One region of the Lysobacter sp. HA35 genome, then DNA from elsewhere that is predicted to be linked to it. Evidence: riboswitches for the same ligand, from Rfam matches in the RefSeq annotation. Region 1 holds a riboswitch; the other holds the start of a gene.
What was found. Region 1 has a riboswitch for cobalamin ahead of btuB (TonB-dependent vitamin B12 receptor). Riboswitches for the same ligand answer to the same signal wherever they lie in the genome.
Positions count from the first base shown of each region.

Region 2: it holds a riboswitch for cobalamin, as region 1 does, so the genes downstream of both, ACVWZN_RS09975 (ribonucleoside-diphosphate reductase subunit alpha) here and btuB (TonB-dependent vitamin B12 receptor) in region 1, are expected to answer to the same signal.

Region 1 is NZ_JBSSDY010000001.1:3,140,002-3,147,626, reverse strand. Features, by position in the region: gene ACVWZN_RS15370 (multidrug efflux RND transporter permease subunit) at 1-1,360, opposite strand, end outside; gene ACVWZN_RS15365 (efflux RND transporter periplasmic adaptor subunit) at 1,367-2,551, opposite strand; gene ACVWZN_RS15360 (GAF domain-containing protein) at 2,749-3,237, shown strand; gene ACVWZN_RS15355 (TfoX/Sxy family protein) at 3,241-3,606, shown strand; cobalamin riboswitch at 3,640-3,855, shown strand; gene btuB (TonB-dependent vitamin B12 receptor) at 3,979-5,817, shown strand; gene ACVWZN_RS15345 (hypothetical protein) at 5,854-6,351, opposite strand; gene ACVWZN_RS15340 (GtrA family protein) at 6,463-6,846, opposite strand; gene ACVWZN_RS15335 (hypothetical protein) at 6,843-7,625, opposite strand, start outside.
Region 2 is NZ_JBSSDY010000001.1:2,006,255-2,013,879, forward strand. Features, by position in the region: gene ACVWZN_RS09975 (ribonucleoside-diphosphate reductase subunit alpha) at 1-1,671, opposite strand, end outside; cobalamin riboswitch at 1,844-2,052, opposite strand; gene sucD (succinate--CoA ligase subunit alpha) at 2,476-3,351, opposite strand; gene sucC (ADP-forming succinate--CoA ligase subunit beta) at 3,454-4,623, opposite strand; gene ACVWZN_RS09990 (sensor histidine kinase) at 4,793-6,388, shown strand; gene ACVWZN_RS09995 (sigma-54-dependent transcriptional regulator) at 6,467-7,625, shown strand, end outside.

The sequences.
Region 1 (7,625 bases):
GGACGAACACCGCGGCGAGCACCAGCGTGATCGCGATGACCGCGCCGGTGATCTGCTGCATGGCCTTGTAGGTGGCCTCGCGCGGCGGCAGGCCTTCCTCCGTCATGATGCGTTCGACGTTCTCGATCACCACGATCGCGTCGTCGACCACGATGCCGATCGCCAGCACCATGCCGAACAGCGACAGCTGGTTGATGGTGAAGCCGAGGATCTTCATGCCCAGGAACGTGCCGAGCAGCGCGACCGGGATGACCAGCGTCGGGATCAGCGTCGCGCGGATGTTCTGCAGGAACAGCAGCATCACCAGGAAGACCAGCACCATCGCCTCGAGCAGCGTCTGCACGACTTCGTCGACCGACACCTGCACGAAGTCCGAGCTGTCGTAAGGCGAGAACCACTGCACGCCCTTCGGGAAGCTCGGCTGCAACTCGTCCATGCGCTTCTTGACCGCCGCGGCGACGGCGAGCGCGTTCTCGCCCGGTCCAAGCTGCACGGCGAAGCCGGCGGCCGGCTGGCCGTCCCACTTCAGGTCGAAGCTGTGCGCCGAACCGGTGACCTCGACGCGCGCCACGTCGCGAAGCCGCACGCTGGCGCCGTTCGGATCCGCGCGCAGCAGGATGTTCTCGAACTCCTGCGGCGTGGAGAAACGTCCTTCCGCCGCGACCGTCGCGGTGAACATCTGCGACGCCGGCGACGGCTCGCCACCGACCTGGCCCGCGGAGAACTGCACGTTCTGCGCGCGCACCGCGGCCAGCACCTCGCTCGCGGACAGGCCATAGGCCTGCAGCTTGTCGGGGTTGAGCCAGATGTGCATCGCGTATTCGCCGCCGAACAGCTGCGTGCCGCCGACGCCCGGAACGCGCGAGATCTGGTCGAGCACGTTGGATGCGAGCAGGTCGGACAGCTGGTCCTTGCCGATCGCGGGATCGGTGGAACGCAGCGCGACGACCGACAGGAAGCCGGAGTTCGCCTTCGCCACCGTGATGCCGTTACGCGTGACGTCCGCCGGCAGACGCGGGGTCGCCTGCGCGACCTTGTTCTGCACCTGCATCTGCGCGATGTCGGGATCGACGCCGGGCTTGAACGTCAGGTTCACCGACGCCGAACCCTGGCTCGACGACGCGCTGAAGTAGTCCAGCCCGTCGATGCCGGTGAGCTGCTGTTCGATGATCTGCGTGACGGCGCGTTCGACGGTCTGCGCGTCCGCGCCCGGATAGCTCGCCGACACGCCGACCTGCGGCGGTGCGATGTTCGGGTACGACTCCACGCCGAGGCCGCGGATTGAGAGCAGGCCCGCGAGCACGACCATGATCGCGATCACCCACGCGAACACGGGGTGGTTGATGAAATAGCGGGACATGGCGGATCAGCCCTTGCGCGCGACGGGCGCGGCTGGCGGCGCGGCGCCCGCAGCGGGCGTTTCCGTCCACGGCACCGGCTTGACCGCGGCACCGGGCTGCGCCTTCTGCAGGCCGGAGACGATCACGCGATCGCCCGGCGCGAGGCCTCGATCGACGATCCACTTGCCGTCCTGCTGGCGATCCGCACCGACGTCCTTGCGAGTGACCTTGTTGTCCGCGCCGACGACGTAGACGTACGCGCCCTGCGCATCACGCAGCACGCCGGCCTGCGGCACGAGGTACACGCCGTTCTGCAGGCCCAGCGTCGCGCGCACGCCGACGTAGGTGCCCGGCAGCAGGCGACGGTCGTGGTTCGGGATGCGTGCGCGCAGCGACACCGCGCCCGTGGCGGGATCGACCACGCTGCCTTCGAAGTCGAGCGTGCCGCGTTCGGTATTCATCGAACCATCGGGCAGCACGATCTGCACGTCGCGATCGGCCGGCTCGCCGCTGGTCTGCGCGCGACGCAGCTGGTCGAGTTCCGCGACCGAGATGGAGAAGTTCGCGTACAGCGGATCGATCTGGTCGACCGTGGTGAGCAGCGTCGCCGTGCCCTGCCCGACCAGCGCGCCTTCCGTTACCTGCGCGCGACCGGCGCGGCCGGAGATCGGAGCACGCACCGTCGAATAGCCGAGATTGATGCGCGTGCTCGACAACGCGGCGCGCGCCTGCTGCACGGCCGCCGCGGCGGAACGTTCGGCCGCGAGCGCGTTGTCGACATCGGACTTCGCGATGTACTGCGTCGGTGCGAGGCGACGCGCGCGTTCGGCCGTCGCATGCGCGTTCGTGTAGCTCGCCTCGGCCTGCGCGACCGCGGCCTGCGACTGGCCGGTCGCCGCGCGCAGTTCCGCCGGGTCGATCTCGAACAGTGCCTGGCCTTCGCTCACGTCCGCGCCTTCCTCGTACAGGCGACGCTGCACGATGCCCGGCACGCGTGCGCGCACGTCGGCGCTGCGGAACGGCGCGAGTCGACCGACCAGATCCTTGCTCAGCGGCAGGGCCTGCGGCGCGACTTCGACGACACCGACTTCGGCCGGCGGCATCGCGCCTCCGGGGCCCATGCCCTGCTGCTGTGCGTCGCCACCCTTGCAGGCAGCGAGGCCGAGCGACAGGACGCCGGCCGCGACGATGAGGCGCGTGTTGGAAATCATGCGGGGGCTCCGAACGAGGCTGCAGGCCAATTTGTGCACTGCGGAGTATAGCTATGCCCGAAGCGGCTGCCCGGGCGGAAAGTCATGCGCGACCACCGCGACGACGCACGGTCGACATCGGTCGTTGCATGGGCATGACACAGTCAACGCACGAAAGCGGCGCATCCGGCCGCAGGGCTGCGCGCTAGACTTCGCGCATGACCTTCACCGCCTCCACGCTCGACGGCACCAAGCCCGAGCAGTACGCGCAATTGCTCGAGCAGGCGCATGGCCTGCTGCACGGCGAGCGCGATCGCATCGCCAATGCGGCCAACCTGTCGGCGCTCGTCTACAACGCGTTGCCTTCGCTCAACTGGGTCGGGTTCTATTTCTTCGACGGCACCGAACTCGTCGTCGGCCCGTTCCAGGGGCTGCCCGCCTGCGTGCGCATTCCGCTGGACAAGGGCGTCTGCGGCGCCGCGGCGTCGACGCGCGAAACACAGCGCGTGCCCGACGTCCACGCATTCCCCGGACATATCGCCTGCGATTCGGCGTCGCGTTCGGAAGTCGTCGTCCCGCTGATCGCGCGCGACGGTTCGCTGATCGGCGTGTTCGATCTCGACAGCCCGGAACCCGATCGTTTCGACGCCGACGACCAGCGCGGCCTCGAAGCGATCGCGCACGCCTTCGTCGAATCCCTGGGCTGAGCCATGACCGACGCGCCGAAAATGCTCAACATCGGCGGCAAGTCGGCGGCGTGGCTACGACAGGTGGGCCTGCGCACCTGGGACGACGTCAACGCGATCGGCGCGGTCGATGCGTACCTGCGCGTCAAGCGTGCGGGCTTCAAGCCCAGCCTCAATCTTCTGTATGCACTCGAAGGCGCGCTGACCGGTTGCCACTGGCAGCAGGTCGACATCGAGCGCCGCGCGGAACTCACCGCGCTCGCGCAGGCCGGCGTCGCGCTGCTGCCGTCGTCGCGACGCGGCCCGCCGGCGTCGGAAGTCACGACCACGATGGGCGACGCCCACCAGCCCGAACCGGATGTCGAAGCGCCTGATGCGCTTTCGTTCTGAGCGACGCCGCGCGCGGCACCGTGCTTTCCCGTAGACTTCGCGCCGCTTTCGGGTGACCTGCGATTCGCAGGTTGAAACGGGAAGCCGGTGACGCGCACTGCGCCAGCCCGGCACTGCCCCCGCAACGGTAAGCGAGTCAATCCGCGGCATCGGCCACTGTGACGTCATGTCACGGGAAGGCGCCAAGGAGGGATGCGAAGTCGGCATCCACTCGCGAGTCCGGAGACCGGCCCGATTGTCGACTGGTTGCGATGCGGAGGGCATTGCGGCGGCTCGCGTCGCCTTGCTGCGCCGTCGTCCCGCTTCCGCCTTCTCCTCGCGATTCCTTATGACCGCACGACGTGGGGTCGTGCACGCCGGAGAAGTACCGCAATGACGTATCGCCTCATCACCCTCGCCATCGCCGCGTCGATGGCGACGCCCGCTTTCGCGGACGACGCGACCAAGCTCGACACTGTCGTGGTCACCGCGAACCGCGCGCCGGTCGCCGTGCGCGACGTGCTTGCGCCGGTCGAAGTCATCGACCGCGCCGAGATCGAACGCAGCCAGGCGCGTTCGCTGCCCGACCTGCTGCGCGGCCGCGCCGGCATTTCGATCGGCAACCAAGGCGGGCTCGGCAAGCTCACCACCCTCTTCATGCGCGGGTCCGAATCCGACCACGTGCTGGTGCTGGTCGACGGCGTTCGCATGGGTTCGGCGACGTCCGGCCTCGTCGCGTTCCAGGACATTCCGGTCGAGCTGATCGATCGCATCGAGATCGTGCGCGGCCCGCGTTCGAGCCTGTACGGCAGCGAGGCGATCGGCGGCGTCATCCAGATCTTCACCAAGCGCGATACCGGCGCGCTGACGCCGCGCATGTCGATCGGCGCGGGCAGCCGCGATACGTATGAGGCGAGCGCGGGGTTTGGTGGTCGTGTGGGACGTGGTTGGTTGGGCGCGGATTATTCGCATCAGGAGACGCGTGGGTTCGATTCGTGCCGTGGTTTCTTCGATCCGGTGACGTTCGACGGTGCCGGTTGCTTCACGAACGAACCCGATCGCGACGGCTACACGCGCGATGCGCTGTCGCTGCGCGGCGGTATCGACATCGCCGACGGCTGGAAGGCCGACGCGAACGCGCTACGCGCCGAAGGCGACAACGAATACGACGGCTTCTACAACCGCTCGAAGGTCGTGCAGCAGGTGATCGGCGGCGGCGTGACATGGACGCCGTCGAGCAATGCGTCGCTGCGACTGCAGGCCGGTCGCAACCGCGATGCGTCGGACAACTTCTCCGGCGCCACGTTCCAAGGCGACTTCGCGAGCAATCGCGACACCGCGTCGCTGCAGGGCGACTTCACCGTCGCCGAAGGGCAGCGTCTCAGCGCAGGTGCCGAGTGGCAACGCGACCGCATCGACGGCACCACGCCCTACGCGCTGAAGCAACGCATCGATCGAGCGGGCTTCGTGCAATACCAAGGCGATTTCGGTGCGCTCGACCTGCAAGCGAGCGTGCGCCACGACGACAACCAGCAGTTCGGCGGCCATTCGACGGGCAATCTGGCGTTCGGCGTCGCGTTCGCGTCGCAGTGGCGCGTCACGCTTGGAGCGGGCACTGCGTTTAAGGCGCCGACGTTTAACGAGCTCTACTACCCGTGCTGCAGTAACTCTGCGCTGCAGCCGGAAAGCTCACGCACGATCGAAGCGGGCGTCGCATGGAGCGGTGCGGTCTCCGGCGCGCGTCTCGACCTGTACCAGACCACCGTCGACGATCTGATCTCGTACAGCGCGGCCTCGCTACGTCCCGAGAACATTTCCCGCTCACGCCTGCGTGGCGCCGAGCTGAGCGGCAATACGACGCTCGCGGGCTGGACGGCATCCGGCAGCATCAGTTGGGTGGATGCGAAGAACCGAAGCGACGGCCTGTCCGGCTTCCTGCTGCCGCGCCGCGCACGCGAAAGCGCGCGCCTGGATCTGGACCACGACTTCGGCGCGTTCCGCTTCGGCATCACAGGTGCTGGCGAAGGCGCGCGTTACGACGATCTCGGCAATACGCGTCGCCTCGGCGCGTTCGCCACGTTCGACCTTCGCGCGGAATACGCGTTCACGCCCGCGCTGCGCCTGCAGGCGCGCGTGGAGAACGTGTTCGATCGCACGTACGAAACCGTCGAGTACTACCGCCAGCCGGGCCGCGGTCTGTTCGTCACCCTGCGCTACGCGCCCACGCCGTAACCGCATCGCGACCGTCGGCAGATGCCGGCGGTCGCGTCAGTGTCGCCCGGGTGCAGGCACCAGTCGCGCGAGGCGTTCGTAGTCGATCGACAGGCCGGTCATGTCCGGGCGCACCGCGCGCAATGTGCACACCAGCTCGCCGTAACTGTCGGCGAGTTGTGCGAACAAAGTGGCGTATGCATTACGTCCGCCATCGGCGATACCGGCGTACGCACTGCGGCCGATGTCGATGAAGTAGCGGACGTCGACGCGTCGTCGCTCCGCAAGCGCGGGATACAGGCCCGCGATCAACAGGCAGCGGTCGCCGACATCGCGCAATGAATCGTCGCGTGCGCGACCGGTGAGCGACTGCGCGTGCAGCCATTCGATCGCCTGCGTGCGCGCGAGCAGGTGGCCGTCGCCCTGGTGCCTGAGCAGCACGAAGACGAGGTAGCTCTCGCGCGATTCGTCCAGCGCGCAACCGGCGCGCTCGCCCGCTTCATGCACCAGCGTCTGCCACAACTCGGCAGGCGCGCCCCGACGCAATTCGACCATCCCCGGACCTCCGTCGCCAAAGACCCACAACCTGGCTATCGGCCCGCGCGGGGCCGACTGGAGACAAGAATTAACTGGCGTCCGGTGAACGCTTCGAAACCGCGACGTGCGTCAGCGGCGATAGACCCAGTGCCGCGACAGCAGGAAGCCGATCACGCCGAGGATGAACTCGACGCCCGGCTTGGCGAGCCACGCCCAGTGCAGGCCGACGCCGCGATCGATCGCGCCCAGCGACCATGTGCTGACGATGGTGGTCGACACCCACATCACCATGTAGCGCGTGAATTGCGGACCGCCCGGCGCGGTGTCGCCATCGCCGAAGGTGAAACGCCCGTTCATGCGGAAACCGAGCATCGCGCCGGCGATGCGGCCGATCACGTTCGCGATCTCGATGCTCATGCCGGCATGGCTCAGCGCGACCACGACGGCCCAGTCGACCAGCCACTGGATCAGGCCGATGGTGAGGTAGGCGCGGCTTTGTCGGCTGAGGCTCATCGTGGACCGGGTGCGGGAAGGCGCCAGCACTTTACCGGGCCGACGGTCAGGATCGGGTGGGCGGCGGTGCGGGCCAGGCCTGCACGGCGCGCGGGGGTTGCGTCTTGTTCACGCAGAAGCACGATGTCGATGCGGTTCGCGCGCAGCAGCTGGGCCCACGCGGCGCCGGTCGGGTCGGCGTCCGCCTGCATCGCCGCCGTATTCAGGCGCGGCGAATACCAGAGCGTCGTGCGCCCGCGGCCGGCGAGCTCGGCATGCGCTGCGCCGCCGAGGTCCAGCACCGTGGCGTCCGGCGCGAGTGTGCGCAGTTGCGCGTTGGCGACTCGCTCGGGCGCGTAGCGCGCAAACAGCGGCGCATCACGGCCGCCTGCGACGAGCGCGTGCTTGATGCCGCCCGTGTGCAGGATCCATTGCGAGTTGGCTTGGAACGCGAGATCGAGCACGCACAGTGCGATGCCCAAGACCGCGACGCGACGCGGCGGGATGACGTGCTGCATCGCGACGACCGCGATCGGAATCATCAACACGATCCCGGGCACAACGTACCGCGCGTAAGCGATCAGCATCATTGGCGCGGCGATCGCGAAGAGCGCGCAGACGGCGAGCACGCGGGTGCGACGGTCGATCAATGCAGCGATCGCGGCGCCCGACAGTGCGATGAGCGCGAAACCGATGCCGCCGTTCCAGCCTTCGAGGTGCGCGCGCGTCATGAAGGTCATCGACCACGGCAACGGCACGCCAGGCAACGTGTGCCAGCGTGGATCGTTGAAGTCGACCGG
Region 2 (7,625 bases), 1.1 Mb from region 1:
TTCAGCGACTCGCGTCGACAGCGCCAGCGCCTCGCTTGAATCGAACGGCATCCGCAGCTTGAAGAACACGTCCTGCAGACCCATCACGCCGAGCCCGACCGGCCGCCAGCGCAGGTTCGAGCGTCGCGCCGATTCGATCGGATAGAAGTTGAGATCGATCACGCGGTCGAGCTGGCGCACCGCGACGCGCACCGTTTCCGCGAGCTTGTCGAAGTCGAAGCCGTGTTCACCGACGTGCTGCGCGAGGTTGATCGAGCCGAGGTTGCACACCGCCGTCTCGTCCGCGCTGGTGACTTCGAGGATCTCGGTGCACAGGTTCGACAGATGCACGGTGCGGCCCGGGCCGACCTGGTTGCATGTACGGTTAGCGGCGTCCTTGAAGGTCATCCAGCCGTTACCGGTTTCGCCGAGCACTTTCATCATGCGCGCGTACAGCTCGCGCGCCTTCACCGTTCGCGTCGCGAGCCCCTGCTGCTCGGCCTGCACGTAGGCCCGCTCGAACGCGTCGCCCCAGAGGTCCGGCAGCTCGGGCACGGCCTTCGGATCGAACAACGACCAGTCGCCGTCGGTGTCGACGCGACGCATGAAGAGGTCGGGAATCCAGTTGGCGAGGTTGAGGTTGTGCGTGCGGCGTGCCTCGTCGCCGGTGTTGTCGCGCAGTTCGAGGAACTCCTCGATATCCGCGTGCCAGGTCTCGAGATAGATGCACGCGGCACCCTTGCGCTTGCCGCCTTGGTTCACCGCGGCGACCGATGCATCGAGTGTCTTCAGCCACGGCACGACGCCGTTGCTGCGCCCGTTGGTGGAACGAATCAGCGAACCACGAGAGCGAACGCGGTGGTAGGCCTGTCCGATGCCGCCGGAGAACTTCGACAGCTGCGCGACGTCGCCGTAGCGGGCGTAGATATCGGTCAGCGAATCCTGCGGCGAATCCAGGAGGAAGCAGGACGACAACTGCTCGTGCCGCGTGCCGGAATTGAACAGCGTCGGCGAACTCGGGATGTAGTCGAGCGACGCCATCAGCCGATACAGCTGCAACGCGCCCGACGGCGTGTCGGTCAGCGCGACGGCGATGCGCATGAAGAAGTGCTGCGGTGTCTCGATGACGTGGCGACGATGCGGATGCTTCAGCAGGTAGCGGTCGTACAGCGTGCGCAGGCCGAAGTATTCGAAGCGCTGCGTCTGCGCGGTGTCGATCGCGTCGTTGAACTTGCGCGCGTTCGCCTCGACGACCTCGCGCACGCGGTCGTTGATCAGGCCGAGATCATGACCGAGCACGATCGACTGCGAGAACGAATAGACGCCGAGGCCGGCGACCTCCTTGTCGATGTACGCACTGAGAAGTCGCGCGGCGAGGCGCGAGTACTGCGGCTCTTCCGTGGTGAACGCCGCCGCGGTGTGGATCGACAGCTCGTCGAGTTCCCGCGTGGTCGCGCCGTCGTATATGCCGCCGATGGTCTTGAGCGCGACGCGCATCGGGTCGATGTCGTCGAGCCCCGTCGAGCAACGCTGCACGGCGCGCACGATCTTGGCGACGTCGACCGGCTCGCGCCGGCCGTCGCGCTTGGTCACGGTCATGGTCGCCGGTGCATGCGGCGGGGTCAGTGCGAAGTCGGACTGTGCGTCGTCGACGTCGGGCGCGGCGGTGGTGACGAGTGTTTCGGTGGTCATGTTTCCTCTCCGATGGCGATGGAGAGGAAGCGAAAGCGGCGCACGCAACGTCCTGCGCCGGCCCCCGCCCCCTCGGGCGAGCCGGCATCGACATGGACGAGACGGACGGCGACGGGCGCGGGCCCGAAGACCGGCCCGTCCCTCCCACGAGGACGCCTGGCCAAGCGGCGGCACGCGGCCACCGATCGAGGCAGGTCTTCGGACTCGTGGACTACGGCGACCGGAGTCGCCACCTACTGCGCGTCGCTTCCCAGCCCGAAGGCCAGTGCCAATGACGCGGGTCGTTTCCACTTACCGCTGCGGGGCAGTCCCGGATTCCCACCGGGTTCCCTATTAAGCCGCTCCTGGCAGGAGACGGCGCCTTCGATGGGCACAACATATGCGGCAAGGCCCCATCCGTCAACGCTAGATTTTGTGGTCGGGTCGCGACGCCGTTGCATGACCGTTAGCGGCGAGTAACGCACGAATCGTGAAGACCCCGAAGGGGCGGCCGACAGGACGTCGGCCGTCGCCACCCGAGCCAGGATGGCGAGTGTGGCGATCGCGGTGACCTCGCCCGATCGCGAGCTGTAGATTCGTCGGGGAAGGTGCTTTCTTTGGTTACTTTCTTTGCACCAGCAAAGAAAGTGACTCGGGCGCGCCAGCGCACGAAACGACTTTGACGCCCAGACCGAGACCAACGTCGACGTGGATGCCTATGTCTGTGTCGACGAAAATTCGAATGTAGACGCTGGACAGCGCGGCCCCGCCGCAAACAAAAAGGCCGCCCGAAGGCGGCCTTTCGTGTACCGAGAAGCGGTCGAATCAGCCCGCAAGCTTCTTCGCAATCGCAGCACCCAGATCGCCCGGCGATTTCACCGTGGTGACGCCCGCCTTCTCCAGCGCTGCGAACTTGCCTTCCGCCGTGCCCGAGCCGCCCGACGCGATCGCACCGGCATGGCCCATGCGCTTGCCCTTCGGCGCCGACGCACCGGCGATGAAACCGACGACCGGCTTCGTCACGTGCTTGGCGATGAACTCGGCCGCTTCTTCCTCGGCCGAACCGCCGATCTCGCCGACCATGATGATGCCTTCCGTCTGCGGGTCGTCCTGGAACCAGCGCAGCGCGTCGATGAAGTTGGTGCCGTTGATCGGATCGCCGCCGATGCCGATGCAGGTCGACTGGCCGAGGCCGACGTCGGTGGTCTGCTTGACCGCTTCATACGTCAGCGTGCCGGAGCGCGACACGATGCCGATCTTGCCCGGCATGTGGATGTGGCCCGGCATGATGCCGATCTTGCACTCGCCCGGCGTGATCACGCCCGGGCAGTTCGGACCGACGAGCACCGTCTCCGGATGCTCCTTCAGCACGTTCTTCGCGCGCAGCATGTCGAGCACCGGGATGCCTTCGGTGATGCAGACGATGACGCGGATGCCCGCGGCCGCGGCTTCCATGATCGCGTCAGCCGCAAACGGCGGCGGCACGTAGATCACGGACGCATCGGCGCCGGTCTTCGACACGGCTTCGGCGACGGTGTTGAACACGGGCAGGCCGAGGTGCTCGGTACCGCCCTTGCCCGGGGTAACGCCGCCCACGACCTTGGTGCCGTAGTCGAGCATCTGCTGTGCGTGGAAGGTGCCCTGCGAGCCGGTGAAGCCCTGCACGATCACCTTGGTGTTCTTGTTGATCAGAACGGACATTGCGAGTCCCTTGTGTAGCCCGGACGAGCGAGGCGCGCCCGGGAAATCTTGCGGTGGTCGAACCCGGGCGCGGCCTGTGGCCTTGCCCGGGCTACGGCGACGTCAGGCGGCCTTCTGGACCGCAGCGACGGCCTTCTTCGCACCGTCGTTGATGTCGTCGGCGGCCGTGATCGCGAGGCCGGAGTTCTTCAGAAGCTCCTTGCCCGCTTCGACGTTCGTGCCCTCGAGGCGCACGATCACCGGCACCTTGACGTCGACTTCCTTGACGGCCGCGATGATGCCCTCGGCGATCATGTCGCAGCGGACGATGCCGCCGAAGATGTTGACGAAGATCGCCTTCACCTTGTCGCTCGACAGGATCAGCTTGAACGCTTCGGTGACGCGCTCCTTCGTAGCACCGCCGCCCACGTCCAGGAAGTTCGCCGGCGAACCGCCGTTGAGCGAGATAACGTCCATCGTGGCCATGGCCAGGCCCGCGCCATTGACCATGCAACCGATGTCGCCGTCCATCGTGACGTAGTTGAGGTCGTACTTCGACGCCAGCACTTCCGTGTCGTCTTCCTGGCGCGTGTCGCGCATGGCGACCAGCTCCGGATGACGGAACGACGCGTTGTCGTCGGAATCGACCTTGCCGTCGAGCACGGCGAGGTCGCCGTTGGTGAGGATCGCGAGCGGGTTGAGTTCGACCAGCGCGAGGTCCTTCTCCATGAACAGCTTGAACAGGCCGGTCATGATCTTGGTCAGCTGGCCGACCTGCTTGGCGTTGAGGCCCATCGCGAAGCCGAGGTCGCGGCACTGGTACGGCTGCAGGCCTTCGACGTAGTTCACGTGCAGCGTCTGGATCGCCTCGGGCTTCTCGTGCGCGACCTGCTCGATGTCCATGCCGCCTTCCGCCGAAGCGATGAAGGTGACGGTCTTGGTCGAACGGTCGACGAGCACCGACAGGTACAGCTCCTTCGCGATGTCCGTGCCTTCGGAGATCAGCACCGAATCGATCGGCAGCTCGACGCCGGCGGTCTGGTACGTCGCCATCTTCGTGCCGAGCATCGCCTTGGCGTACTGCGCGACCTCGTCGAAGTTCTTCGCGAGCTTCACGCCGCCCGCCTTGCCACGGCCGCCTGCATGGATCTGGGCCTTGACGACCCACAGATCGCCGGGGATCTGCTTGGCCGCCGCCACCGCCGCATCCGGCGAGCGGGCGACGATGCCCATGGGAACGGCGATGCCGTATTCGGCAAAGAGCTGCTTTGCCTGGTATTCGTGGAAATTCATGCGTCACCGAAGGATGGACGTGGGGCCCGCGCGCGAGAGCGCACCCGGAGGCCGGCGCGAGGGGGCAGTATTGTCGCCGATCGGGCGGGGCCGGGCAAAACCGGTGCAGCCGGCGAGCCGCGCGGAATCGGCCACCTATACTCGGCCGACCTGCCGTCGGACGTGCGCCGTGCCCTTCAGAACCGTCGTCACCCCGCTCGACGCCGACCACGTCCTCTACCGCGAACTGCGGCTTTTCAACCTCTACCGGGCGCTCGAGGCGGCGCTGCTGGTCTTCGTGATCTTCGGGCCGTTCGCTTCTACGCTCGAGCCGCCGCGCTATGAGCTGCTGTCGCGCTCGGTGGTGATCGCTTACCTCTTCGTCTCGCTGGTGATGCTGGGCCTCGGGCGACGGATGGATGTGCGCGTCTCGGCCGGTGTCGGCATCGCCGCAGATCTGTTCTTCGGCATCCTCGCGATGCATGCCTTGCCATCCGCGGGCACCGGCATCGCGTTGATGCTGATGTTCAACGTCGGCGCGGCATCGCTGCTGTTGCCGTCGCGCGTCGCGTTCGCGTTCGCGACAACGGCCGTCGCGCTGCTGGTCGGCGAATACGTCTGGAGCCTGTTCGACGGCGCGCCGCGTCGCGGCATGTCCGAGCCGGTGATGTTCGCTATCGGCTACTTCGCGCTCGCCACGCTGATGAATGTGCTCGGTCGGCAGATGCGTGACAGCTACGAGATCGCCGCGCTGCGCACCACCGAGAACGAGCACCTCGCGCAGGTCAACGAACTGATCATCCGTCGGCTGCGTACCGGCGTGTTGCTGGTCGACAGCGCGGGACGCATGCGGTTGGCTAACGAAGCCGCGACATCGCTGATCGGCGATGTCGGCGACGAAGTTCACGGCTTCCGCGAACTTGCAGTCGCGGTACCGGAACTCGGCCGACGCCTGCAGAAATGGCGGGAAACAGGTGCCGTGGACGATGACCCGCTGCGTATCGCCGCCGACCAGAACGACGTCATTCCGCGCTTCACCCGGTTGCAGGCGAACAGCGACCAGGCGCTCGTATTCCTCGACGACACCTCACTGCTGTCGCAACGCGCGGAATCGATCACGCTCGCAACGCTCGGTCGATTCTCCGCAAGCCTCGCGCACGAAATCCGCAACCCGCTCGCGGCGATGAGTTACGCCGTGCAGCTGCTCGAAGAGTCGGACGACATCCGTCCGGCGGATCGTCGTCTGCTGGAGATCATCCATCAGCACGTCGTGCGCATGAACGGCATCGTCGAGAACGTGCTCGGGCTTGCGCGACGCGAACCAGCGAAACCGGTCGTGGTCGAACTCGTGCACTTCGCGAAGCAGTTCGTCGACGACTACAGCGTGAGTCATCCGATCGAAAGCGACACGTTGATCAGTGCGTCGACACAGCCCGAACTCAACGCGCTGTTCGATCCGCGACAACTGCATCAGGCGGTGACGGTGCTCGTCGCCAACGCACTCAACTACGGACGCATGCCGGGCGAGCCGGCGCGCGTCACGCTGCGCACGGCGATCGAGAGCGGGCAGCCGGTGCTCGACGTCATCGATCGCGGCCCCGGCATCCCCGAGCCCATTCGCGCGCGCCTGTTCAAACCGTTCTTCACCACGTCGAGCCACGGCACGGGCCTAGGCCTCTACATCGCCCGCGAACTCTGCCGCGCCAATCAGGCCAGCCTGGACTACGTGCCGACCCCCGGCGTCGGCGGCTGCTTCCGGATCCGCATGAGCGCCTTGGGTCGCTGACCTGACCTTCGCCTGACGAAAACCGACGGAAGTGGTCGTAGACGGTCACTTCAGCTAAGGTGCGCGGCGGAGGATCCGATGGCCGAACCCCGTAGTGCCCCCGCCCGCACCGCACTTGTCGTCGACGATGAACGCGACATCCGCGAATTGCTGGTCATGACCCTCGGCCGTATGGGCCTGCGCTGCGATACCGCGGCGAACGTCACTGACGCCCGCGCCCTGCTCTCCCGGAACAAATACGACCTCTGCCTGACCGACATGCGCCTGCCGGACGGCACGGGGCTGGAGATCGTGTCCGAGATCAACCAGAAGCATCCGACCACGCCGGTCGCGATGATCACAGCGTTCGGCAACGTCGAGGCCGCGGTCGAAGCACTGAAGGCGGGTGCGTTCGACTTCGTCAGCAAGCCCGTCGACCTCGGTGTGCTGCGCGACCTGGTCCGCCAGGCGCTCGAGCTGCACGAGCGCCGCCGCGCCGCCAGCGAGGCCGGCATCTCCTCGCGCCTGTTCGGCGAGTCGCCGGCCATGGCCTCGCTGCGTGCCACGCTGACCAAGGTCGCCCGCAGCCAGGCGCCGGTCTACATCTCCGGCGAATCCGGCGTCGGCAAGGAGCTGGTCGCCCGCACCATCCATGCCGAAGGCGGCCGCGCCTCCGGGCCGTTCGTGCCCGTGAACTGCGGCGCGATCCCGGCCGAGCTGATGGAAAGCGAGTTCTTCGGGCACAAGAAGGGCTCGTTCACCGGCGCGCACGCCGACAAGCCCGGCCTGTTCCAGGCGGCCGACGGCGGCACCTTGTTCCTCGACGAGGTCGCCGAACTGCCGCTGCCCATGCAGGTCAAGCTGCTGCGCGCGATCCAGGAAAAGTCGGTGCGACCAGTCGGCTCCAACGCCGAGGCGAAGGTCGACGTCCGCATCCTGTCGGCGACGCACAAGGATCTGGCCGCACTGGTCGAGGAAGGCCGCTTCCGGCACGACCTCTACTACCGCATCAACGTCATCGAGCTGCGCGTCCCGCCGCTGCGCGAGCGTCCCGACGACCTCGCGGGTCTGGCCGACGTCATCCTGCGACGCCTCTCCGCCGCGCAGGACCGCCCTACCCCGCACCTGTCGCCCGACGCGCTCGAAGCGCTCGCTGCCTATCCGTTCCCCGGCAACGTGCGGGAACTGGAGAACATCCTCGAACGCTCGCTCGCACTGGCCGATGGCGAAGTGATCCGCGCCGACGACCTGAGCCTGC